3 regions of the Bacillus sp. TL12 genome follow, and region 3 is predicted to be linked to each of the others. Evidence: riboswitches for the same ligand, from Rfam matches in the RefSeq annotation. Region 3 holds a riboswitch; each other region holds the start of a gene.
The links. A riboswitch is a leader RNA that binds a small molecule or an ion and turns the genes downstream of it on or off. The one in region 3 is predicted to bind S-adenosylmethionine.
Positions count from the first base shown of each region.

Region 1: it holds a riboswitch for S-adenosylmethionine, as region 3 does, so the genes downstream of both, LOK41_RS16670 (peptide ABC transporter substrate-binding protein) here and LOK41_RS17500 (MetQ/NlpA family ABC transporter substrate-binding protein) in region 3, are expected to answer to the same signal.
Region 2: it holds a riboswitch for S-adenosylmethionine, as region 3 does, so the genes downstream of both, LOK41_RS18285 (methionine ABC transporter ATP-binding protein) here and LOK41_RS17500 (MetQ/NlpA family ABC transporter substrate-binding protein) in region 3, are expected to answer to the same signal.

Region 1 is NZ_JAJJBY010000017.1:61,360-64,639, reverse strand. Features, by position in the region: gene LOK41_RS16670 (peptide ABC transporter substrate-binding protein) at 1-1,286, opposite strand, end outside; SAM riboswitch class I at 1,424-1,528, opposite strand; gene LOK41_RS16665 (aldo/keto reductase) at 1,696-2,529, opposite strand; gene proC (pyrroline-5-carboxylate reductase) at 2,531-3,280, opposite strand, start outside.
Region 2 is NZ_JAJJBY010000021.1:31,562-34,841, reverse strand. Features, by position in the region: gene LOK41_RS18290 (methionine ABC transporter permease) at 1-300, opposite strand, end outside; gene LOK41_RS18285 (methionine ABC transporter ATP-binding protein) at 293-1,318, opposite strand; SAM riboswitch class I at 1,641-1,750, opposite strand; gene LOK41_RS18280 (hypothetical protein) at 1,876-2,220, opposite strand; gene LOK41_RS18275 (thioredoxin family protein) at 2,372-2,680, opposite strand; gene LOK41_RS18270 (toprim domain-containing protein) at 2,684-3,028, opposite strand; gene gcvH (glycine cleavage system protein GcvH) at 3,248-3,280, opposite strand, start outside.
Region 3 is NZ_JAJJBY010000019.1:52,312-55,591, reverse strand. Features, by position in the region: gene LOK41_RS17505 (methionine ABC transporter ATP-binding protein) at 1-376, opposite strand, end outside; gene LOK41_RS17500 (MetQ/NlpA family ABC transporter substrate-binding protein) at 389-1,201, opposite strand; SAM riboswitch class I at 1,290-1,403, opposite strand; gene LOK41_RS17495 (hypothetical protein) at 1,599-1,916, shown strand; gene LOK41_RS17490 (ABC-F family ATP-binding cassette domain-containing protein) at 1,981-3,280, opposite strand, start outside.

The sequences.
Region 1 (3,280 bases), on a different contig from region 3:
ACTTGTTGTTTACGTGGTTGAGGCTTAACATTTACTGTTAATCCTTCTAAATTTTTCTCTAGTTGTTCTTTTAAATATTCACCTGTTTTTCTAGGTAGATCGCCATCACTTGTTAATAATTCAATTGAAATTTTATCAGATCCTAATTCTTGTTTTGCTTGTTTCCAAAACTGTTGCGCTTCTTTTGTGTTTTCTTTTGTTAAATTACCATTCTCTTCGCGGAAGTCTTTTCCATTTGGCCCTTTGGCGAAATTTTTTGGCACTAGAGAATAGGAGGGTAGAGAGCCATCATTTAAAAGCACATTTACAAATGCTTTCTTATCTATCGATTTATCGATTGCTTGACGAACATTTATATTTTGTAACGTTTTATTTTTCTGGTTCATACGTACAAATTGTACCCCAACATCTGGTCGTTCTTTAAAGTTACTATCTTTGCGATATTTATCAACAAGATCAGATGTTAAAGTAAGTCGATCAATTTGTTTTGATTCATATAAATTAACAGCTGTTGAATGATCCTTGACGACATTAAAATTAATTTCTTCAAGTTTCACATTATCCTTATCCCAATAGTTGGTATTCTTCTTGAACTTAAAGCTTTGTTCATGTTTCCAATCACTTAATGTAAAGGCACCATTATAAAGAATCGTGTTATCTTCTAAAGCATATTTATCACCTTGTGATTTGAAGAATGCTTCATTAATTGGTAAGAATGTTGGAAATGCCGTTAAACTAATAAAGTAGGGAACAGGGCGCTCTAATTCAACTTCAAAGGTGTGGTCATCGATTGCTTTTACACCGAGCTGGTCAGCCAGAAGTTCTTTATTATTAATCTTTTTCGCATTTTTTATATCAAAGAATAGAAATGCGTATTCAGAAGCAGTCGCTGGATCAACGGCACGTTGCCAAGCAAAGACAAAATCTTTTGGTGTCACAGGAGTACCGTTTGACCATTTTGAATCTCGTAAATGGAACGTATATTTTGTTTTATCAGGATTAACCTCATGAGACTTTGCTACACCAGGAATAGGCTTGTTTCCTTCACCTAGGTTATATAAACCTTCAAATACGTTTCTCATTACTTGGCCAGAGTCAGTATCTGTGGCGCGAGCAGTATCCATTGTACGGATTTCTGTACCAGTGGCCAAGTTCAATACTTGTTTATCAGGGGCTTTATCCTTTGCTTTTGCTCCACTTGCTTCGTCTTTATAGCTACCGCAACCTGTTAATAAAAGACTTGCTCCTAAAACAGATGCGACAGCAGGTACAAATTTCTTTTTCATGTCAAATTCCTCCCTAAATTGTTTGGTTATTAGTTGATGAACAATTTGTGAGGGAAAGAAAAACTCCCTCTTTTCACATAGAGAAAGAGGGAGTTTTGTTTACAAGGCATGCACCATGTATATAAACGAAGTCCCTCATTCTATCTTTCAAGCATAATGCTTGCAGGAAGTGGCACAGTATTCAAAGTGAACCTGCTGCCGAGGTTTCAAAGGGCCAGTCCCTCCACCTCTCTTGATACAATGAGTAAACATAATGATTTGTATTAATTTTTTGTTTCTTTGATTATTCAAAATCTTACATCCGGACAAATGAACTGTCAATAAAATGGAATATAGTTTGAATTTTCAGTTTTTTGTAAGTGCAATATAAAAATAAGAGTCACTGTGCAATTACACAGTGACTTTTCTCTTAAAAATCAAAATTATCAGGGTCTGGGCCAACACGGTGATTTTCATTTAATGACTGAATTGCTTTCATATCTTCAGCGCTCAATTCAAAATCAAAGATGCTTGCATTTTCGACAATGCGATGCTCTTTAACTGATTTAGGAATGGTAACCACACCATTTTGCAGATCCCAGCGTAAAATGATTTGTGCTGTTGATTTGTTATATTTTGTAGCAATTTCTTGCAATACTGGATGGTCGAGTAATTGACCTTGCATTAATGGTGACCAAGCTTCTAGTTGAATAGTATGCTCTTTACAGAAAGAGTGAAGTTCTTCTTGCGTTAAGCGTGGGTGATATTCAACTTGATTAATCATCGGTTTCATTTCAGCGATTTCTAGAACATCTTGTAAGTGATGGATTTGGAAATTGCTAACGCCGATAGCACGAACACGGCCTTCTTTATAAAGTTTCTCTAATGCTTTCCATGTTTCTGTGTATTTTCCTTTTACAGGCCAGTGTACTAAGTATAGATCTAAGTATTCTAAACCTAATTTTTGTAATGTTGTTTCGAAGGCTTGTAATGTTGATTCATAGCCTTGATCATTGTTCCATACTTTTGATGTGATAAATAATTCTTCACGAGGAATTCCGCATTCGCGAATTGCTTGGCCAACGCCTTCTTCATTTTTATATACTGCAGCTGTATCGATACTGCGGTATCCATTTTTAATAGCAACTTTTACAGAATCGATTACCTGTGTACCATCTTCAACTTTAAAAACGCCTAAACCAAACCAAGGCATTTTTACACCATTATGTAATGTTGTGCAATCTTGTAAGCTTGTTACTGTCATATTAATTCCCCCTAGCTTTTTTATTTGTTGCTTCAATTGCTTGGTGAATCATCTTTGAAAAATTATATTCAAATAAAACTTTTAAACCTTCTGCAGTTGAGCCACCTGGTGTAGTCACTTGTTCACGAAGCATAGCTGGATCTTGTTCTTGTTCTAGCATAGCGGCAGAACCAGTAATCATTTGAATGACAAGGTGTTTTGCGGTTGCTTCATCGATTCCATAGCTTTTCGTTGCTTCAATTAATCCTTCAGCAAAGTGGTAAAGGAATGCTGGGGCACTTCCAGTTACAGCGGTAAGCTGATGTACCTCTTCTTCTGTGCATAGCTGTGCTGTACCAATCCCTTTTAAAAGTAGTTGCAGTGTTTCTTGATGTTCTTTATTTACGAAATGTCCCATTGTATATAGAGAAATAGACTTCCCAATTGTTGCAGCTGTATTTGGCATGATCCAGGCAACTGGTGTACCTTGAGGAAGTCTTTTTTCTAAATAAGATGGACCAATCCCGGCAGCAACGGTTACAACAAATTGATGAGTTAGAAGAGGTGATAATTCTGCTAATAATTGCTCATGTGCAGCAGGTGGCATTGCTAAAACAATGGTATCTACAGTTTGGATGTATTGTTTCCAATCACTCGTAGTTGAGATGTTATATTTTTTTTCTAATTGCTTAAGCTTTTCTATGTTACTTCGATTGGATACAATAATCTCTTCGATATGTTCATTACTTGTTTTGAGCAGTCCGGCGAAGAT
Region 2 (3,280 bases), on a different contig from region 3:
TAAAGCCGGAAGTGCTGCACTTGCTCCAAGAATTGTTCCAAGGAGAATCTTCGTAAATGGAATTAATAAAATAATTAAAATGATAAATGGAATGGAACGAAAGATATTTACAAACGCTCCAATTACAGTATGAATCGCTTTGTTTTCCCACAAGTTATCTTTAGATGTCATAAAGAGTAATAATCCTAAAATAAGGCCAAAAACAAATGTAGCAAGCGCTGCGATTGCCGTCATATATAATGTTTCACCTGTCGCTTCTAGCATTTTACTCCAATCAACGTTCGCTAATAACTTATCCATGTGCAATCACCTCCAGCTCTACTTGTTCTTGATGGATTCCTGCTATCGCTTGCTGGATTGCTGCTTCTGAACCATTTAAGTGCACAATTAAATTCCCGTAAGATCCATTGTTTGTTTGAGCGATATTCCCTTGCAAAACACTTACTTCTAGATCCTCTCGCCTCATTAACCTTTGAAGCACCGGGCGTTCTACAGAATCTCCAATAAACTGTAAACGAATGACTTTTCCATCTGGATATTTTTCTAATAAGCTCTCAATCGTTTCATTTGTATCTTCAGAATCCGTAAGCTGTTGTACAAAACGTTTTGTAATCTCCTGCTGCGGGTCACGGAATACCTCTAGAACAGGACCACTTTCTACAATTTTTCCTTTTTCCATGACCGCAACGCGATTACAAATCTTGCGAATTACATGCATTTCATGTGTAATCAGCACAATTGTTAAGCCAAGTCGTTTATTAATATCTAATAGTAAATCTAAAATTTGATCTGTTGTTTCTGGATCAAGTGCTGATGTCGCTTCATCACATAAGAGCACTTTCGGATTGTTTGCTAATGCTCTTGCAATCCCAACGCGCTGCTTTTGTCCACCGCTCAATTGAGATGGATATGCATCGCCCCTTCCTTCCAATCCAACCAGATGAATCAACTCATCCACACGCTTTTTTCGCTGCTCTTTATCGACACCTGCAATTTCAAGTGGAAAAGCGATATTTTCACGTACAGTTCGTGACCAAAGTAAGTTAAAGTGCTGAAAAATCATTCCGATTTCTTGTCTTGCTTTTCGAAGTTCATTTCCAGTAATTGCTGAAATAACACGATTCGCTATCGTAATCTGTCCAGAAGTTGGTTTCTCTAATTGATTAAATAATCTAATTAAAGAACTTTTACCAGCGCCACTATATCCGATAACACCAAAGATCTCGCCTTTTTCTATTTTTAAATTGGCATCATCTACAGCAGTGACATCACCGCTTTTTGATTTATATATTTTCTTTACGTTTTCCAATAAAATCATGATGTTCACCCCTTTTTGAATTAAAAAGCGCAAGCGGCTTGCTCAGAACAAGAGGACGCCCGAACCCCTGACGTAGAGGCGCTCTTTGCCTCATAGGAAGGGGTGAAACGACCGACTGTTCTAGCCGTTGGAGCTGGATTGCATAAAAAGCGCAAGCGGCTCGTTTAGATTTACTCCACAATTTTTTATTTTTCATGCAAGAAATCTATCGCTATCGCTCCTCTTATTATTCGAATGTCCTCCTCATTCAAACAACAAAAAAACCTTTCTGCTTTTAGAATGAGCAGAAAGGTTTATATGCGTATATCAACATGATCCCTTCCTCTCATCTCTCAAAGCATTTGCTTTGCAGGAATTGGCACCATTTCAATATAAAAATTGACGGTTGCCGGGCTTCATAGGGCTCAGTCCCTCCACCTCTCTTGATAAGAGAAATCAGATTTAATTTTCGTCTGATTTAAAATTTATGAAATTGTCTATATTTTATGAACTAAATTGTATCAACATACATCCACTATGTCAACAAAAAAATTCTTAAAAAACGAAACTTCAGACTATTAAGCACCTACTGGCATTGGCTTACATATATGAAATACAGATTCTAATAATAACATCGTACGATACGTTCCGTTATATTGCACACGTCCGCTGTGTAATAGTGTTTGCAACCGAACCTTTCCAGTAACTAATCGTCTTAAATCTTCTTCCTGAAAACAAATAAGTTGCTCCGTTCCCTGTGTCTCTTTCAAAAGCTGTATATACTCTCTTGAAATTTGAAGTGAGCAATACTCATCTCCAAAACGAAAATTAATCGTTTTTTCTCCTTGCCGAAGAAGCGGTTCTAGATGATATTGGCTATTAGCATACGTTACAAATGATTGAAGCAACGAATATAATCCCATTCTAGTCACATCCTTCATCTCACTTTCTACTAATACCATTCCATCTTCCCAAACAGCAATCCTGTTACTTTCTCTCGACAAATAACGTATCCCTTCTATCGTTCAGGCATATTTCCCAAGAAATATGTCGAGGCGGCAAAAACTTTGCCGCCTACTGTAATTCTGTATATAAATATTCCACCGAATGAAATGCATATATTTTCTTCACAAGTGTTCCAAGCTCAAATATGAGTAAACAAGGTACACTTTCTATCTCATACTCTCGCGCTAAATGTGGCGCATAGTTTAAATCCAGCATTCCTATTTCCAACTCAGATATAGTCGCTTCTACCACTGTTAACATCTTCTTTGCTAATTGACATGTTCCACACATTGGTGTATATACATATAACACTGTTTTTTCTTGGTCTGCTATTAGAGCTGTAGCTTCAGCACTTGTCCAGTCAATCACTTCTATCATTCCTTACCGTAAATATTCTGTATAAACGTCAATGTCAGCTCCCCATAATACGTTCGCTAAATGATTAGAAGGAGCAGTCGCCACTTCACGGTACGAACGATCGATGTAAATATGCTCGGCCTGCGGGAATTCTTTTCGAAATTGTTTTCTAAGTTTTTCACCTGCAGCATCAGCATCCACTAGCACATATACTTCTTTATCAAAAAACTGATCAATGAGCTCATCCATTTTCGACAAACCAATTGTACCATTTGTACAAACAATTTCCACTGGTTCACGAATAATAGATTCAATCTTTCTTCTATCTGATTTTCCTTCGACAATAATGACTTTCTCTACATAGACCATATGTCATCACCCGATCACCATATACTATAAAACAACCTTACTTTAGTATATAGTATATTCGATATTTTCATGTTGTTTCCTGTTTATTTTTGCAAAGAAAAGCGGGGCGGCTCGCTCAGAATGTGAGGGGGATGGAGCTTCTGGCGTAGAGGCGCTCTTTCGTTCCACAATACAAAACAAAAAGGACAGCACACAGGCTATCCTTTTTGTTGACTAGAATTAGTCTTGGTTTGTCATTTCTGCATATTTTTC
Region 3 (3,280 bases):
GTAAATACTTTTCTACTCTTTTTTCAATTTCCGTTTTTGAAATCCCAGCTAATCGTAAAGGTAATGCAATATTTTCATAAACGTTGACTGTTTTTAATAAGTTAAATCCTTGAAAAATCATCCCGATTTTTTGTCTCGCCTTTGCTAACTCTTTTGTAGATAAGGTTGTTAAATCCTTTTCATTTACAATTACATTACCTGTTGTTGGTTTTTCTAATAAGTTTACACAGCGAATTAATGTACTTTTACCTGCACCGCTATATCCAATGATTCCAAACACTTCTCCTTTTTCTATTTTAAGAGAAGTTGGTTTCAGAGCTTCTATCTTACCTTTTTTTGTTGTAAATACTTTAGAAACATTCTTCAATTCAATCATGATATTCAGCTCCTACCAAGACGGTAAAACAGAACCATCGAATTTTTTCTCGATAAACTCTTTTACTTCTTTAGACTGATACGCTTTCTTCAGTTTTTTTACAACTTCATCATCCTTATTCTCCGTACGAACAACTACCCAGTTCACATATGGTGAATCTTTTCCTTCACGGAAAATAGAATCTTTAGCTGGACTTAACTTTGCACCTAATGCAAAGTTTGTGTTAATCGCAGCAGCTTTCACTTCACCTAATTGCGTTGGTAGTTGCGATGCCTCTAATTCAACAATTTTTAAATTCTTCGGATTCTCAATGACATCTTTTGCAGTTGCTTTTTCTGTTGCTTTTGGATCCACTTTTAAAACGCCTGCTTTTTCAAATAGTTTTAACGCTCGAAGTTCATTCGTTGGATCATTGGGTACAGCAATCGCATCTCCATCTTTTAACTCTTTTACATCTTTCAAACTTTTAGAATATACTCCCATTGGGAACGTGACCGTTGAAAATACTTCTGTCAGTTTCATATTACGTTCTGCTTTAAATACATCTAAATAAGACTTCGTTTGGTAACTATTTACGTCAATGCTTTTTTCATCTAGCGATACATTCGGCGCTACATAATCATTAAATACTTTTATGTCGACTTGCACCCCATCTTTTGCTGCTACTTCTTTTACTTTTTCAAAAATTTGTTCATGTGGCCCCCCAGTCACACCAACTGTAACTTTTTTCTCTTCTAGCGCTTTTGCCTCCTTACCCGAATCAGCACTACATGCACCTAGTAATAATACCGTTCCGCTTACAATACTTAACAACAACTTTTTCATATACAGTTCCCCCCACATATATTCTCTCTCTTCAAACCAAAAACACCTCTCAAATAAGAGAGGTGTCGAATAAACAAAATAGGCTCCTCTCTTATCTTCCAAAACGAAAATCGTTTTGCAGGAATTAGCACCTTAGCTTATTATTCATAAGCTCGGTTGCCGGGCATCATAGGGCCAGTCCCTCCGCCTCTCTGGATAAGAGTATTTGTATGAATTTTTTTAAAAGTTATGGTACTAATAGTAAATCTTACAAATTTTTTTGTCAATCATATTTTTCAGAATATATTTTATTTTCATTTTGAAACATCATAGCAATAGTGAGCAATTACTATGTACAAAGTATGTGCATCATTACTATACTTAGTAACAGCACATACACGAAAAGAGGTTACATTTTATGAGTGAATCATCATCTATACAAACCCTACTCCTATCTCAAATAGAAAAACTAACACAATCCTTTCATTACGATTTTTTATATGAGGTTGAACAACAAAAAACGCTATGCCAAATTCTTTTAAGGGATGATAACGGATCAATTGTAGCGACACCTCTTAGTTTTCATATGTCAATAGACGAAGTTGCCGGCAAAGGTGAATGTATTTTTTATCACGAACATGGTGAATTTCATCGACAAAAATTTGATATTTACACAGAAGACAGCATCGTTAAGTTGCTGTTGTTCATTCAAGAACGTTTGCAAGTAAATCAATGAACATAATGAAAGCAGCCACAAAAAGTGGCTGCTTTCATTTTATATTCCTAAATAACTTTCCCTCTTATTTTTTAGTACGATTCATTTCCTCCAAATTCCAAACTCGTGTCACCCAAGACTCATAAAAAGATGGCTCGTGAGAAACGAGTAAAACCGTTCCTTGATAATTTTGCAAAGCTTCTTCTAGCGCTTCTTTCGCATACACATCTAAATGATTGGTTGGTTCATCTAAAATTAATACATTACTCCGCGTTAACATAAGCTCACATAAACGTACCTTTGTTTGTTCTCCACCACTTAACAAGTGAAGAGACTGCCGAATATGCTCTTCCTTTAAACCACATCTTGCTAAAGATTGCCTGATTTCTTTTTGCGTCATATCCGGACGTCCTGACCAGATTTGCTCAAGTGGTGTAATTTCTTTCGCAAATTCTTCTTGAGCAAAATATGCAGGGTGTACTCGTTCTCCAATACTTACGGTTCCACTTATTGGTTTTAATTGCCCTAGTAATGTTTTTAACATTGTGGTTTTTCCAATTCCATTATGCCCAACAATTGCAATCTTTTCGCCCCTTTTCACTTGTAAATTAAGGGCTGTAAACAATGGTTCTGCATAACCAATTTGGATCTGCTGCGCTTGTAATATGCGGCTCACAGGCTCATTGTGAACCTGAAAATGAAAACGCGGCCTGTGTGCATCATTAGGCTTTCCAACCTTTTTCATTTTCTCCAATACCTTTTCACGACTTTTTGCTTGCTTTGCTTTTCGGATTTTATTTTTTTGAATAAAACCCTCTAAATTTGCAATTTCCTTTTGCTGCCTTGTATAAGCTGCTTTTAATTGTTGTTTCTGAAGTTGATAGCTTTCTAAAAAACTTTCATAACTCCCCGCGTAGCGCTTTATTGTGTTCCCTTCTAAATGATAAATCACATTCGTAATACTGTTTAAAAATGATTCATCATGTGAAACGACAATATAAGCATGCTCATACGTTTGTAAATATGCTCTTAGCCAATCAATATGAAGCGTATCTAAATAATTTGTCGGCTCATCAAGTAATAAAACGTGTGGCTTCTCTAAAAGAAGCTTGCCAAGTAATAACTTTGTGCGCTGACCACCACTTAATTTTGAAACATCTTTTTTCATCCCTAAATCTAACAAGCCTAAACCAGTTGCTACTTCTTCTATTGTTGTATGAAGTTGATAAAAATTTGAGCCTTCTAGCTTATTTTGTAATTCCCCATACTGTACTAATAACTTCTCTAAATCTGTTTCCTTTGCCATCTTGTCAGCAATATCCATCATTTCACGTTCAACCTTATACAGATGAGAAAATGCACTTTGCAAATATTCTTCAATCGTT